Regions from separate parts of the Shewanella sp. SP1S1-7 genome, predicted to be linked through region 1. Evidence: riboswitches for the same ligand, from Rfam matches in the RefSeq annotation. Region 1 holds a riboswitch; the other holds the start of a gene.
What was found. A riboswitch is a leader RNA that binds a small molecule or an ion and turns the genes downstream of it on or off. The one in region 1 is predicted to bind thiamine pyrophosphate.
Positions count from the first base shown of each region.

Region 2: another riboswitch for thiamine pyrophosphate. It lies ahead of Q4Q49_RS20785 (TonB-dependent receptor domain-containing protein); the one in region 1 lies ahead of thiC (phosphomethylpyrimidine synthase ThiC).

Region 1 covers NZ_JAUOEU010000001.1:284,248-292,135, forward strand. Annotated here, with positions in the region: gene Q4Q49_RS01225 (HesA/MoeB/ThiF family protein) at 1-675, opposite strand, end outside; gene Q4Q49_RS01230 (bifunctional hydroxymethylpyrimidine kinase/phosphomethylpyrimidine kinase) at 668-2,620, opposite strand; gene thiC (phosphomethylpyrimidine synthase ThiC) at 2,623-4,746, opposite strand; TPP riboswitch at 4,948-5,046, opposite strand; gene Q4Q49_RS01240 (hypothetical protein) at 5,215-6,528, opposite strand; gene trhA (PAQR family membrane homeostasis protein TrhA) at 7,036-7,719, shown strand; gene Q4Q49_RS01250 (tRNA-uridine aminocarboxypropyltransferase) at 7,822-7,888, opposite strand, start outside.
Region 2 covers NZ_JAUOEU010000043.1:5,816-13,703, reverse strand. Annotated here, with positions in the region: gene Q4Q49_RS20800 (aminoglycoside phosphotransferase family protein) at 1-1,136, opposite strand, end outside; gene pnuC (nicotinamide riboside transporter PnuC) at 1,136-1,789, opposite strand; gene Q4Q49_RS20790 (hypothetical protein) at 1,836-2,096, opposite strand; gene Q4Q49_RS20785 (TonB-dependent receptor domain-containing protein) at 2,203-4,398, opposite strand; TPP riboswitch at 4,453-4,578, opposite strand; gene Q4Q49_RS20780 (Crp/Fnr family transcriptional regulator) at 4,776-5,456, shown strand; gene tsgA (MFS transporter TsgA) at 5,524-6,699, opposite strand; gene deoD (purine-nucleoside phosphorylase) at 6,750-7,454, opposite strand; gene Q4Q49_RS20765 (YcfL family protein) at 7,745-7,888, opposite strand, start outside.

The DNA.
Region 1 (7,888 bases):
TTGGGTACTACAGCTCTGCGACACTCTCGTCTGTGCGGGGAAAATACAGTGATAACAACCACCAGAGGGGAACCGCATTTGGTCGACCGCGAACAATTGGCCGCTAAATGCCGCGATTGATGCGCTGACTAAAGGTAAAGCCGCTTCGATACAGCGGCGATTAATGGCTTGGCGAGTCGCGAAGTTATCTGTGCAGTCAAGCACAAGTACTCTTTTACCTTGTTGTTTTAATTGTAAAACCTCAGCGAAGTGATGAGCTGATGTCTCAGCACTAAATGCTGTTTCATGGGCAGTAACAGTGCACTGCGGCGCTAAGCCTTTGAGCTTTTGCTTGGCAACTCGCGCCTTATTGAGTCCAATATCGGCATCGTTGAATAACAATTGTCTTGGCAGATTCGATACTTCAACCTTATCCCTATCGATTAAGGTCAAGCGACCAATACCTGCACAAGCCAGATACTGCGCCGCCAATTGCCCTAAACCGCCAAGACCGATAATAGCGACACCGGCTTCGGCTAGTTGCAATTGCCCGGCCTCACCCACTTCTGGCAATAAGACTTGCCGAGAATAACGGATGAAATCGGCATCACTGAGTGTATGGCCGCAGTGTTCATTGTCGCTGTGTATATGACCGCAAAGAACCTCTGCGTGAGCAAGCGGTTGGTTTTTACTCATGCTTAGCAACCAACTCATGCTTTACAGCCAGTTCTTCAGACAAGCTACATTGCTCCCAAGCTTGGCTCAGCTCTGCAAACGCGGCTAACGGATCCTTAGCTTTCGTTATTGCGCGCACTACAGCAATATTGCCCACCCCAGTGGCTTTCACCTTTGCCAGATTTGTTAAGTCAATACCGCCAATTGCGACCAAGGGATAATGATCTTGGAGTAACGCCACATAGTGTTTAAGTTTTGCGAGCCCTTGGGGCGCCGAAGGCATTTGCTTCGTCGTGGTTGGGAATATATGCCCAAGCGCTATGTAGGATGGCGAGTATTGGTGCGCCAATAGCAACTCGAAATAACTGTGGCTCGATATGCCTAGCGCGAGCCCCGCGGCTTGAATGGCCGCTAAGTCAGTAACGGCGAGATCTTCTTGGCCTAAATGTACCCCGAAGGCATGGTATTTTATCGCTAACTGCCAGTGATCATTAATAAAAAGCTGTGCATTAAAATGCTTGCCTAAGGCAATGGCTGTTTGAATTTGTGCTTCTAATTCGGAGCCAATTAACTCAGGTTCGCCTGACTTAGATTTGCCTGACTCACATCTACCTAGCGCAGACTTGCCTAAATCAGATTCGGCTGGCACTGCAGTAGTTAATTCGCTGATGTCGGTTTTTATCCGTAACTGCACGGTTTTAACGCCCGCAGCTAACAAACCCTCCAGCATGGTTAAGTCACTCACCACAGGGTAAACACCAAGATCGGCATCGAGCACTTTAAAACCGTGGGATAAAATATTTTGAGGTGGCGTCGAGGCTATTCTTACCTGAGCGGTTGCCTGATCTGTTGCAGATAAAACTGTTGCAACTAAATCACACCTAACATCAAGATGTTGATTGAGGTGATGACTAACAAAATTGCCATCACACAGATTTATCTTGGCATAGCGGGACAAATCATTAGGCCAACCCGTTCGGGCCAACGGCCCTGGACCTTGCCCTAAACCAATCGCCGCGCTTAAGCCTTGACTCACGTAGGCTTTGGCAACCACCACCGCATCTTGCAATACAAAACCTTGCGCTAACACAGCGGCAATGGCCGATGACAAAGTACAGCCGCTACCATGGTTATGACGGGTATTAACCCGCTGGCAGGCTAACCAGAAACGCCCATTTTGATGCAGCTCAGAGCTCGCGCGCACTTGACGACAAACTAGATAATCCTCGGCAAGCGCAAGGTCCCAGCCGTTGCTATCAAGAGCGATAACATGAACATTAGCCTGAGTTTGAGCATAAGTGCTAGCGTGAGTTTGAGCATGAGTATCAGCAAGAATGTCAGTGCAACCAAAGCTCACATCGCCACCTTTAGCGAGCACACTGCAATCAAGGCTCTGGGATAAAGCCAGTGCCGCGGCAGCGAATTGCGCTTTCGTTGAAACATCACTGTGAGTTAACCGCCCAAGTTCAAGCACATTGGGCGTGATAAGTTCGATTAAACCTTTGAAAGGCTTAAAATCTAAGGCTGATTTGGCCGCACTTTTTATATCCTGACAGTTATCTACTGCTAATGCATCGCCACAACTGGCGACCATCACAGGATCGACAATCACAGGCACTGATGGATAGTGGATTTTAAAACTAGCGATCCAATCTGCCAGCAATGCCACTTGAGTTTGATCTGCCAGTAAGCCGATTTTAATTGCTTTGGGTGGCAAGTCGGAAAGTAAAGTCGTCAGCTGAGCCATTAACATCGCCGCTGATACGGGCTCGACTAAAGTGACCGCCACAGAACTTTGCGCCGTCACTGTGGTGACCACACTGCAACCGTGACAGCCCAAATCTTGAATTGTCGCTAAGTCCGCCTGAATACCGGCACCGCCGCCACTGTCTGAACCGGCTATGGTCCAAACAAACGCGGGACGCTCGGTATTCATGGGCAATTTCCCCCCATGAATACCCTGCATAATTAGGCTTCCTCAGCTTCGGCGACAAGCTTGTCTTTGACGTGATAGATCTCGGCTCCCGAGGCAGCAAATTGTGCCGATTTTAGCGCCATAGCCGCTTCCAACTCCTGCGGCGTCTTGATTGTGACTTGCATGGCTTGGGCTGCCGCTTCAACTTGATCCGCCTTCGCTTGTGCCGCCTCTAAGCCAGCGGCATAGGCGCGCACATCTTGGGTGATTTTCATCGAACAAAATTTAGGGCCGCACATAGAGCAAAAATGCGCGACTTTAGCGGATTCCTGCGGTAAAGATTCATCGTGATAAGCACGCGCTGTTTCAGGATCTAGTCCTAAGTTATATTGATCTTCCCAGCGGAATTCAAACCGCGCCTTTGCCAGCGCATTATCACGAATTTGCGCACTCGGATGACCTTTCGCCACATCGGCGGCGTGGGCAGCAATCTTATAAGCAATCAAACCTTGCTTAACATCTTGTTTATTCGGTAATCCTAAATGTTCTTTTGGCGTGACATAACACAACATAGCACAGCCGTACCAAGCAATCATGGCCGCGCCTATGCCGGAGGTGAAATGATCATACCCAGGTGCGATATCAGTGATTTGCGGGCCAAGCGTGTAAAACGGCGCCTCATCGCAGTGAGCTAACTGCTTGTCCATGTTCTCTTTAATGAGCTGCATCGGGATATGTCCCGGCCCTTCGATAATGGTTTGTACATCGTATTCCCACGCGATTTTGACTAGCTCACCTAAGGTTTCAAGCTCTGCAAACTGGGCAGCATCATTAGCGTCGGCAATCGAGCCTGGACGCATACCATCACCTAAAGACAGGGATACATCGTAGGCAACGCAAAGCTCACAGATCTCACGAAAATGGCTGTAGAGGAAGTTTTCCTTGTGGTGACTCAGGCACCATTTGGCCATAATTGAACCGCCGCGGGAAACGATCCCAGTAACGCGTTTAGCCGTCATCGGCACGTAACGCAGCAGCACACCAGCATGAATAGTAAAGTAATCAACACCTTGCTCAGCTTGTTCAATCAAGGTATCGCGGAACACTTCCCAGGTTAAATCCTCTGCCACGCCGTTCACTTTCTCCAGCGCTTGATAAATCGGCACTGTGCCAATGGGCACTGGCGAGTTACGGATGATCCACTCGCGGGTCTCGTGGATATAACGCCCCGTGGATAAATCCATGACAGTATCTGCCCCCCAACGGGTTGACCAGACGAGCTTTTCCACTTCTTCCTCGATGGATGACGTCACCGCAGAATTACCAATATTGGCGTTCACTTTCACCAGAAAGTTACGCCCTATGATCATAGGTTCGGCTTCGGGATGGTTAATATTCAGCGGAATAATCGCGCGGCCACGGGCAACTTCGGCGCGGACAAATTCTGCGGTAATCGGTTCGCCGACTAAGGCACCAAAAGCTTCGCCCTTGGCTTTACGATTGAGGATTTCATCCTGTACTTCGGCAAGTGCCATGTTCTCGCGGATCGCCACATATTCCATTTCGGGCGTGATAATCCCTTGACGGGCATAGTGTAATTGGCTGACTCGTTTGCCCTGCAGCGCTCTACGTGGGCGGACAATGGCACTCGAGCCAGCCTCAAAACGTAGATGGTCTAAACCGTCGTCAGCGAGTCTTTGTTGGGTAAAGTCTGAGGTCGCGCAGGGTAATTGCTCTGTATCGTTGCGGGCTAGAATCCAGTTTTGTCTTAATTTACCAAGGCCTAGACGCACATTGATGTCGGCCTCAGGATCGGAATAAGGTCCGGCGCAATCGTACACGCGAATTGGCGGATTTTTTTCCATGATAGGCGCATCATCTGTACCGCCGACAAGGATGTCAGTCTGCAGGATTTGCCGCATGCCAACGCGTATATCGACACTGGAACCTTCGAGATAAATCTTTTGTGAATTAGGATGTTGCAGCGGCGCTAACGTATCGATAAAGGCTTGGGCCTGCGCGCGGGTTTCGCGGCGACTCGGCGCCTTAGGCACGATTGATTGACTAGACTCAGTCGATTTATTAGGCACTGTCGATTTATTAGGGATTGTCGACTCTGGCGCTGTGATTTCTATTGCATTGGCAGCTACAGCTGGGTTTTGGTTTGAACTGGACATAAGCAATCTCACGTTAAAAAATGGAGTTGCTTGTCTGGAGAATTGAGTTGTTGATAGCTGGACATGGCAATCAATTTTTGTGGCCAACACTGGCTTCAAAAATTGAGTTACCCTGCTCAATAACAATTAAATCTAAACATTAAGGCTTAAAACTCTGCTGAGTAAACAGGTGTTCAAGCCGTCTATTTTGGCGATTTAATGTGTGTTATTACGCTTGTTTCCTTCGCAGGTTTTAACCTGATCAGGTTCAACGGATCCCGAATAAACGGTCTCAGCCAAGAGGCACTCCGACAAGATGAGTGCGCAGTATAGACAGAAGCGGCAGCAACAAACAAGGAAAAAAGTAATTAAAAACCTTAACTACCAATCCAAAATAAAGACTCACAATCTATTGTTTTTAATTGAAAAAAATTAAGTAAAACTAAAAAATTTATAATTGGCGTGAAAATAAATCATAAAAGAAAGTCACTATTTATGGGGTTTGAGCATCATTTTGTTTAATCGAGATTGAATGGCATCATCAATAGCTTGATTGATTTTTTTGCCACTGCAGTCAAATGGGAAACCTAAATTTTCGGCGTAAGGATTAACTTGAGTGCCGACTTGTACCACGCGATAACAAGTATCCCCTTTACGCACAATACGATTTGGATCTAAGGGTAAATCTAGGCTCGTTGTGCCACCGAAATCATCGGCGTTAGGGACAAATAACACTTCCATCTCAGGGCTCATTTCACTCATATTCGATTTCCGGGTGAATTTATCGGCCTGTTCAATGACGAGATCATCGAGCGCTTGCTCGCGCTGACGTTCAAAATATTGCTGGGTGAATAAACTCATGCTTGAGCTTGTCGCTATTGTGCTCTCACCTTCTGCTGCGGGCGAGCTCTTAGCGCCAAGCTGCGGCTTTATTTCTGTGGTATCAAGCGTATTAGTTGGTTTTTTTGCCGTCACTTCCGCGGACTGTACTTCACTTTGGGCACTTGATTGAGATTGGCTCGATTGAGTGATGTCCGGTTTAACCGTATCTGGCTTCACTTTTCCCTGATCTACTTTTTCAGGCATGACCTTTTCAAGTATTGGCAGAGGCTTAACTTGAGTTTGAGGCGTGGGAACAGTTGTAGGCGTAACAGAACTTGTCATCTCAGTCTTATCCACGGCCTTGCTCTCTGTTTCTAGCGCAGCGCTTTCAGCCTTCTCTACCGCGGGAGCATAAATAAAGTAAGCTTTAAGCGCCGTCACTTTAGGGCCCCGACTTTCCGTTTCCGTTAATCCAAAGGGATTTAACTGTGGGCGCCACAAAATGCAGATAAGTAAAAATAAACACGTATGCACTAAGAGCACAAAAAATAGCAGGCTTAATCCTTTGAAATATGGCTGACGAGTACGTAACCCCAATCCTTGAGCACGGGTTTGTATTGTCCTAGACAGTTCAAGTTTGGATTCAGATTCAGAAACCAATTTATCTTGATCTTGATGTTCAGTATGGATTTCTTGCAGTACCAAATCTCGGGTTTTAACTTGAGCGATGCCTTTGATGTCATGCTCAGTGACTAAAAGGCCTGCACCGCGATTGAACGCTGACGGCTCGGCAGCAGTGGTAAAAACAGGCGTTTGTGCAGTATCCAGATCAACGAAGTGATGATCAAATGCAATAAAAGTCTCGCCTTCTGGCGATGTGACCGAAAAAAGCAAAGCACTATCAGTATCATCTCCAATCGCTATTGCTGTAGGAGATACTGTCAATAAAGGCACGGCTTTGGGTTGACGTTGAAAAGGCAAAATCCATCCTTAGGTTTTGTGTAGTCTCAATTGATTTCGATGATGCTTAACGTGGAACAATTACACTCAAATCCAATATCAATCCAATATCGAGTTGCTGAATATTGAAAGAGAATTATCCAATGATTGCATTTACTTGCGAGTACTCAACGCAGATTAGAGGAGGCAAACAGGGTAAAGTTCAACGCGAATGCAACACGTTACAAGCGCAGTGCTTACGCTAATGCTTAGTAAGACACTTGTCAGTCGAGACAAATAAGGCTGGGAATTGAGATCACAATCGCGCTAAATTGATGGGAAATGGCTTGTTAACTCTTACGTCTTGAAGCGGATAACATCATCAATGCGATACGCTGACGGGAATGCAAGACGGCGTAAAAAAGATAAAAGGTGAAAACAATAGAAGCCAATCACGAAATTTAAGCTTACAAGTGTGCGCTTAAATATGGTGATTTATTTTCCTAACTGATAGACTTAGTCATTATCGTTTGCGAGTGTGTATCTACCATGTCGAGTCAAAGTGTTATCGAACAACAAAACCCAGCTAAAATCCCTGCTAATTCTGGGCCTTATAGTATTAAAGAAGAGATCGCTAATAGCGTATCCCATGGCTTAGGCGTCATAGCAGGCATAGTGGCATTGGTACTGATGTTACTCAAAGGGCAAGATCATCTAACGCCAATTCAACTAACAGGCGTTGCCATTTATGGTGCGAGCATCATAGTGCTTTTTCTATGCTCGACCTTATACCACAGCGTTAGCCATTCAGGCTGGAAACATAAACTTAAGATCGCCGATCACTGCGCAATTTACTGCTTGATTGCAGGAACTTACACACCTTTGATGCTGATAAGCCTACAGGGGACGCAATCGATAGTGATTTTAACGGCGATTTGGTCGCTTGCGATTGGTGGGATCCTATTTAAGACGCTATTTATTCACAAATTCAAAAAGTTAAGCTTAGTCTTGTATCTCGCCATGGGTTGGCTATGTGTCACTGTGATGGGCGATTTAACGGCGGCCATGTCGGAGTTAGGTTTTAATCTATTGATCTTAGGTGGATTATTTTACACTTTAGGTGTGGTGTTCTACGTCGGGAAACGCATTCCATTTAACCATGCCATTTGGCATTTGTTCGTGCTTGGCGGTGCCATGAGTCACTTTCTGTGTATTTATCTGACTGTTCTTTAAATGGCTATGATTTAACTGACGGTGATTTATCTGTGGGTCAAAGCTAAAAGTCGTTAATTATCTATTCAAGCACTTCCTCGAACGCTCTCTCAAACATCGCAATCAAGTACGGCTATTCAATTCAGTAAATAGCGACGCTAATAGCGTCGCTTGTTCTGCTCTACCACAC
Region 2 (7,888 bases), on a different contig from region 1:
CTACGACTGGGCTCCGTTTGCGCCGCCATCAATAATGCCCAGTAACAGGCAAATACCCAGTACATGTCAATGGCGGCAGGCACGGCCGCTACGGCGTTAACTGAGACATAAGGGTGTTCACTCAGATACTGCGTCACTAACTCGTTTTGCTGGGCAGGCGTTAACGCATGGGTCGCTAACACTACGGCTAACTCACACAGGGGATGCGACGCCGTCGCATACTCAAAATCGATACAATACAAACGATTATTTTTGAGTAGCAAGTTGTGGGGATTAAGATCGCGATGACAAAACTGCGGTTTAATTAAACAAGCCGCTAAGTTATCGCACCAATCTTTGATGGCGACTTGGATGTTAAGCAGTTTAGCCACACGCTCATTCCAATTGTGCGTTGTGGAAAGAGATGCCTGATAGGCAAGCATCTGCTGGTGATATTCCTGCCATTGTTCAGTGATACTAATGGCATAAGGACCTGTGGGCAGTTCCCGCAATTGCAGCAATAATTCCAGCAGTAAGCGCGCAGCTGAGTTGGGATGCTTATCTTGCTGTATTGGCATCAACCTAGGCTCAGGACTTAAACAAGCTTGTGGTGAAGAGCCGTGATGTAAAATGCCCAAAGACGACTGCCCCAGCACAAAATCAGCGGCACTGGTTTGGCGCTCTAATGCTGGCCAATGGATGAAGCGTTTACGTTGAAAGCATTGGCTATCAATCACATTGTGTTCAATTGCCGCACACTCTGCTGCGCTCGCTACTGCACTTTCGATAAAGTCACTCTCAATAAAGTCACCCTCGATAAAGTCGCTCTCAATAAGATCACTTTCAATAAAATCACTGAGGTAATAGCGCTCATCTTCACTCACCCACAGCAGTTCAGGGGCAAGTTTAGCTTGGGCGAGTTGTTGCCAGTAAAAACGCTCCTGCTCGCGGGTGCAAAAACTGTCCGCCGCATCGGCATTGACCCGCAGCACATAACACCCTGTTGGCGTAGTGACCTTATAATTATGATTACTCAAGCCGCCCGAAAGCTCGCAAATACTCTGCACTTGCTCAAGCCCAGCTCGTTTGAGTATGGGCAAGAGTGTATTGAATGATTCGCCCGCTGAGTATGGCTTAGCAGCATTGACATCGAGCATTAACTGAGTAACTTCAAGGCATTGGCCTCACGGGCATCGGCTAACGCAGTGCGCCACAGGAAATACCCTACAACTGCAAGCCCTACATAGAGTACGAATAATAACGAGGTCAGCATCAAGCCTTTACTGAGATAAAGGTAAATAGACACTATGTCGATAACGACCCAATAGAGCCAATTCTCAAGTACTTTCTTCGCCACTAAATAGGTCGTCATCACAGCAAAACAGGTCGTGGCCGCATCTAAATAGGGGAACGCGGCTTGGGTATACATCGCCATGCCGTGCCCGACAAAAAGCGAAATAACGCCTGTCACCGCGATCAACTTCAAGTGGGTTTTCAACGACCAAGTGGTCACTTTGACCCCTTGATGTTTATCGCCGCCTTGGGTCCAGAGCCAATATCCATAGAGCGCCATCGCCATATAATAGATATTCAGCACTGACTCCATCAGTAGCGACACCTTCCAAAACAACACAGTGTAAATGGCGGTACTGGCAAAGGCCGCCGCCCAGCACCAGACGCTCGCCTTCATTGCCAGCAGTAGATATGCCATGGCCAGCAATACCGCTAAGGCTTCCCATGCGGTCATCACATGGACTTCACCAAAGGCCGCATTCATACTCTCGACCAAGGTTAACCATAAATCTGTCATTGTGTTGTTCTCACTGCCTATTTGTCGCGTATATGACGCTAAAACATTATTCGCTGTGGGCTAAATTCAGCTCACCACCGATAAACTTACACACAAATACTGCCTTGCCCCACTTCTCATGGGCGGCTTGCATCTCGGTCGCCAGCATAGTCATCACATCTAAATAATCACCGCACACTTGGGTTGCCATCGCATTGGTCACGCGCTCGATATTAGGATAGCTATCCACGCGACCAATGAACCACTTAATCGGATCGAGGTAGTTCTCATTGAAGGGATACATGCTAATTTCTGCGGTCAGTTTCATCTTAATTCCTTAAATTTGAGAGAAACTATAGCCCTTACACCGGACTACAGCTTAGTCATAAGTTAACTCAAATGGCTCATAGTGACCTGAGTCATTATATGAGCTTTTACATGAACTTAACGTTAAAGGTGACGCCAATCTGACGCGGATCACCGTAACGAATATATTGCTTTTCTGCCCAGCCATTATCAGGCTCGTTACCGAAGTAGAAACCGCGCACACCGTATTCTTCATTGAACAAATTACGGCCCCATAAATAAGCCGACCATGCACTCGCCTCATAACCCACGCGGGCATTGACGATAGTGTAGGGTTCAGAACGGGATTCATTGCTGTCTGAATAGTAAAACTCGCTCTTACCGCTTAAGTTTAGGTTAGCAAACCAACCCGAATTGGCACGATAAGTCCCACCAAGGCTGTAGGTAAAGTGTGGTGAATGGGCCAGATCACGGCCAGTTAAATCCACCTCAGTGCCATATTTGTCCTGATACTGATAATCGCCGTAGGCGGTTTCTAACCAACCTAAGCTTGAGTAAATTTGTAGATTATCCGTGGCATACCAGGTCGCATCTAACTCAGCACCATAGTTATTCGAACTGCCTGCGTTTTCGGTGAACAAAATAAAACGCTGTGGTTTATCAGGGTCTTGCTGGGATGCCGCCACCTGTTGATCTTGTCTGTCCATATAGAACAGCGCCAGATTAGTATCGATAAGCCCTGCGAGCCAATGGGATTTAAGGCCAATTTCATAGTTATAAAGCGTCTCAGTACTGAACTCTTTTTTATCGTTCAGTTCGACAGGCAAAGTCATATTAAAACCGCCCGCCTTGTAACCGCGCGCGACACGGACATATGCGTTGTGTGAGTCATTCAGCACTTTACTCACTGCAATATGCCCACCCCACATGGTTTCGCTCGGGTCGAAATTATCGTTATTCGTATCTGAGTAATGGCTATTGCGGCGCTCTAAACGTAAACCAACAGATAAGGCATAATCTGAGCCCAGATCCGTATCGAGCTGACCAAACAAGGCATAGTTCGTCGCTTCATACTCAGAGTCTAAGACTTCATCCGGCCAAGTATTGTATTCAGAATACAATTGGTTATCTTCTTTCAGATTCATGCCGTACACACCAAGCAACCAATCTGTGCTGTCCGCAAAGATTCGGCCCTGCTCGTTAGAACTTAAGCGAAACTCTTGCGACACGGTTTTACGTTGGCCAGTTTTATCCCAAAAATAATCATATTGGCACGGCGCCAGATTGCCATCGTCATCACTGCATTGCTTAGAAGCCCAATACTCTGGGTTCGACCAATCGCCATCGTAACTGTAATGGTGATCGGTATTCGCAAAGGACGTTAACGAGGTTAGCTCAAAGGTTGCGGCGCCGGAATAGGTCGCTTTAAAACCCGCGCCTGTGGTGCGCTGGCTATCGACACCCGGTTGATCCGATGTCGTCTGGGTCGGTGAATTGGTTAAACTCCACACATCATAACCATTATCAAAATCGGCGTGCAGCACAGTTAAATCAAACTGCAAATCGTCAGTCGCATACCAGCGCAGCTTAGCGCGACCGCTGAACTCATCGCGGCCATTGGTATCGTCACGGCCTAAATAGAGGTTGTCGTGGTAGCCATTTTGTTGATGTTGCTGCAGTGACACACGATAAAGCAGCTTGCCAGAATCCGTTAATGGGCCTGAACTGAAACCGCTAAACGTGCGTAAATCATCATCGCCTAACGAGACTTCGCCGCCATGTTCAAACACATCGGTGGGATCGTTACTTTTCAGATAAATCAGTCCCGCTAAAGCATTGGCGCCATAACGTGTGCCCTGTGGTCCACGCAGCACTTCGACTTGCTGTAGATCGTACATGCTCGACACCATGCCAATACCGGATAAATCGATATCATCAATGATGTAACCCACAGAAGAATTAGGCGCACCTTGGTATTGCTCTTGCTCACCTACACCGCGAATTTGAAAATATTTTGGCCGCGAACTTCCACCTGACCAGTTAAAGTTAGCAATAGAATTAAGCACATCCTCGAAATGCTGCGCGCTTTCATCTTGAATTTTTTGACTGTCGATAACGGTAATACTTGAAGGCATTTTTTCTAAGCTTGAACTGCGAAAATCCGCCGTCACTACCATGACTTCCATCTCAGTGCTGGGATCGGGTTTATCGATAGCGTCGGTTTGTGCAAATGCAGCAGTGCTCAGCGCGGCAGCAATGGCTAATGCCAGTGGCGCTCGGGTTAAAAACGGGGAATGACGGTTTGACGTTTTACGGTTTGACATAGGACCTCAAATATAATGTTTGAGATCCGGCAACGAATAAGCGATTCAGAAGTGTGCTGTTAATTGGCCCATTCCTACGCCGGTATTAGCCGGATCAGGTTCTAAGGGTTCGTCAGCTGACATCTCAGTTTGCAGTAATCAACGTAAATTCATTCGCTGCAAACACCCCTTGGCGGCGCCTAGTATACATGACGGAAATAAAAAGTGGGCACTCTTATCTCTGCGATTCAATTAAATGTCGCGAAAACCACGGCCCTTCAGTTCGTATGATGAAAATATCTTTAGTAGCCGCCTAAATCCTTTCGTCCATTTGACCGCCTATCATGATAATGCTATAGAAGGTCGCAATTTCGAAAACAGTAAGAGGATCATAGTCGATGCAGCTAAAACCTTTATCGAAAGGACGTTATAGCCAGCGATGGGAGCAAGACTATCCACTTATTGAAGCGGTTGTACTTAGCTGTATCAGCGAAATAAAAATGCTCAAAAAAGGCGCTCACCTCATGACGCAGGGGGAAGCGATGGCATCACTTGTATTGGTGAAGCAAGGTCGCGTATCACTCGGCCATACCGCGAGAAATGGTCGGTGTTTTCAATTAGGTACTATTGATTGTGATTCACAGCTGTTTGGCGAAATGGAGTTCTTCACCCAGTACCACTGTCAACTAGACATTATTGCCAGTGAACCCTTAGAAATCACGTTGATTAGCGCTGAAAAACTGCAACATTACCTCGGTCAACACCCTCAACTCGCGCTATTTTTCGCTAGTGCAATTGCGATTGACTACCAAGACACAGTGGATATTTTTACTCGGCGACTGCTCTATCCCATCAGTTATAACGTGGCATTTGATATTTACCATGAATACTTAAATGACTTGCCCGTAGATGGCTTTAGTAAACGCTATTTAGAGGCTGAACGATTTGGTACTACCGACCGAGTCTACCGTCGGGCACTACAAAATCTTGAGGAACGAGGCTTAATTGAGCGGAAAAAAGATGGCATTCGGATTTGTGATCTCAACGCACTCAAGAAATTTGTTGAAGCAGGCATATAATCGCTTTCAGCATAACCCACACTCGACTTAATTTAACAACCGAGTGTGGGATGGATGCACAGGTAAATTAACTTACCGATGGCGAGTGTTGTTCCATAGCCGATTTCATCCGACTTGAAACGATCAATAACATAAATATCGCTGCGTAAAGCAAAGGAATCACATACATCACTGTTTGTAATCCGATAATACGTTCAAAGAAAGAACTGATGGCTGGGCTAAACATCGCCCCTGCACTTCCGCTAATAAGAATATATGACACATTTTTGCTGCTGGCTTTTTTTACAAAAGACACGCCATAAGCAATAAATGCATTATAAAGCGCGGCACACACAAAACCGTAACCATAGGTTAAATAAGCTATCCAATTAAGATTATTGGTACTGACAATGGCAGAGGTGAGCACCATAGCTAAAGCAATAATACCAACTAAGAAATGGTGAATTTTTACACGAGTCACAATCACAGTCGAAATTAGGGCACCAATTAGCGCAGCGGACCAATACTGGGTAATAATATTACCCGCCTCTTCAAACGGAATATCAAATTTTTGTTTTACAAATAAAGGTGCCCAAGTTAAAAATGTATATAATGCGAGCATCCCTAAAAATAATCCAATACCCCCGCTAATAATTCCAAAATTCCACTCAGATTGTTGCTTATCTTCTGTTGAAGAAGACTGCTCACATATAGAAAAATTAGTGAATAATGTAATAATGACGGTACCTAACGCGACCAAACCTACAGCTAAATAGCTATAACTCCATGATAGTGAGCTTGTTAATGCATAAGTTGTTATCAATGGAAAAATAACACCTGCAATATTAAAAGTCGCATCCTGCACTACTAACATTGTGCTTTGTAATTTCTCTTGCCACACAGACACCACAATCGTACCAGCAATACATAGACCGATACCGCCACAAAAACCAATCAAGGTCATTGCCACCATCACAACTTGTAGGGAATTGGTTAGATGTAAAGCCAGAGCAGAAAGAGCAACCAGACTGTAACTTATCAAGGTCATTCTTTTGATACCCATTTTTTCAATAAAGAAAAATGCTGCAATCGTCCCCGCGAGTGCACCACCATTGAGCAATGAAAAGATTGATGCAACTTCGTTAACATTAGCAGCAAATTTCTCAGCTATGGGTTCAATCAACATCCCAAATTGGGTCGCAAAGCCCGCCATAATAAAATTGGCGAGAAAACTGATGGCTGTTAAAGTAATTTTATTATTCATTATGTCATTCCATAAGTGAAATGCTAAGGGTTCAAAGGATGGCTTTAAACCTAATTGAGGGCGGTTTCTAACGCGAGCTCGATCATATTATTAAAAGAGAGTTGGCGTTCTTCGGCCGTTGTTTCTTCACCGGTTAAACAATGATCCGATACCGTTAAAATGGCTAATGATTCGATACCTTGTTGGTGTGACAATCCATAAAGCCCCGCCACTTCCATATCAATACCTAATACCCCAAAACGCTCAAGTGCGGGGATCATATCTTCATCGGGATCGTAATAAAGATCACCACTAAAGATATTGCCAACTTTTACACTAATACCTTTCTCATTCGCTGTTGTATAGGCTTTATGCAATAAAGAAAAGGTCGCAGAAGTTGCCATTTGGTAGCCGCTACTACGCTTAGCGTTAGTAGGTGAATCCGTACCTGCGGCTTGGGCTAAAATAACATCTCGCATTTGTACATGTTTTTGTGTTGCACCTAAACTGCCAATACGAATAATGCGTTTCACGCCAAAATAATTAATCAGCTCATGGCCATAGAGCACCATAGATGAAATACCCATACCATGCCCCATAACGGAAATGCGTTGTCCTTGGTAAAAGCCCGTGTAACCAAGCATATTGCGAACATTCGTGACTTCTACGGCATCGGTGAGATAGGTTTCAGCGATATATTTAGCACGTAGTGGATCACCCGGCATAATAACAGTTTCAGCAAAATCAGTAGGTTGAGCATTAATATGAGCAGTCATCTTTCTATCCTCATGTGGTAATATGCTGATAGTAGTGCTCAATCACTAAATGTATTTAGGACTAAAGTCCGGTTCTAGCCCTGCAGTAAGTTTTTTTACTCAACAATGAGTAATTAATCGCATATTTCAACATGATAAGGCTGAATTAATAAAGATAAAAAATGAGAAAAGGTTGTTGAAAAATTAATCAATACGGATAAAAATGGCTTACCCCAGAGAGAAGTAAGCCATTATAACAATCACTTTATATCAAAAAATAATTTATAAACTAAACAAAGGCAAACTCAGGCTTAGTTCGAAAAGGTTTCGCGCACGTACACATCAAATTTAACCACTTGGGCATTAGGTGCCACGGCGGAGACTTGCAATTGTTGCTTGCCGTGCAGCTTGACCGATTTCCAGCTGGTTGCCTCATCTTCTATGGTGTAACCGCT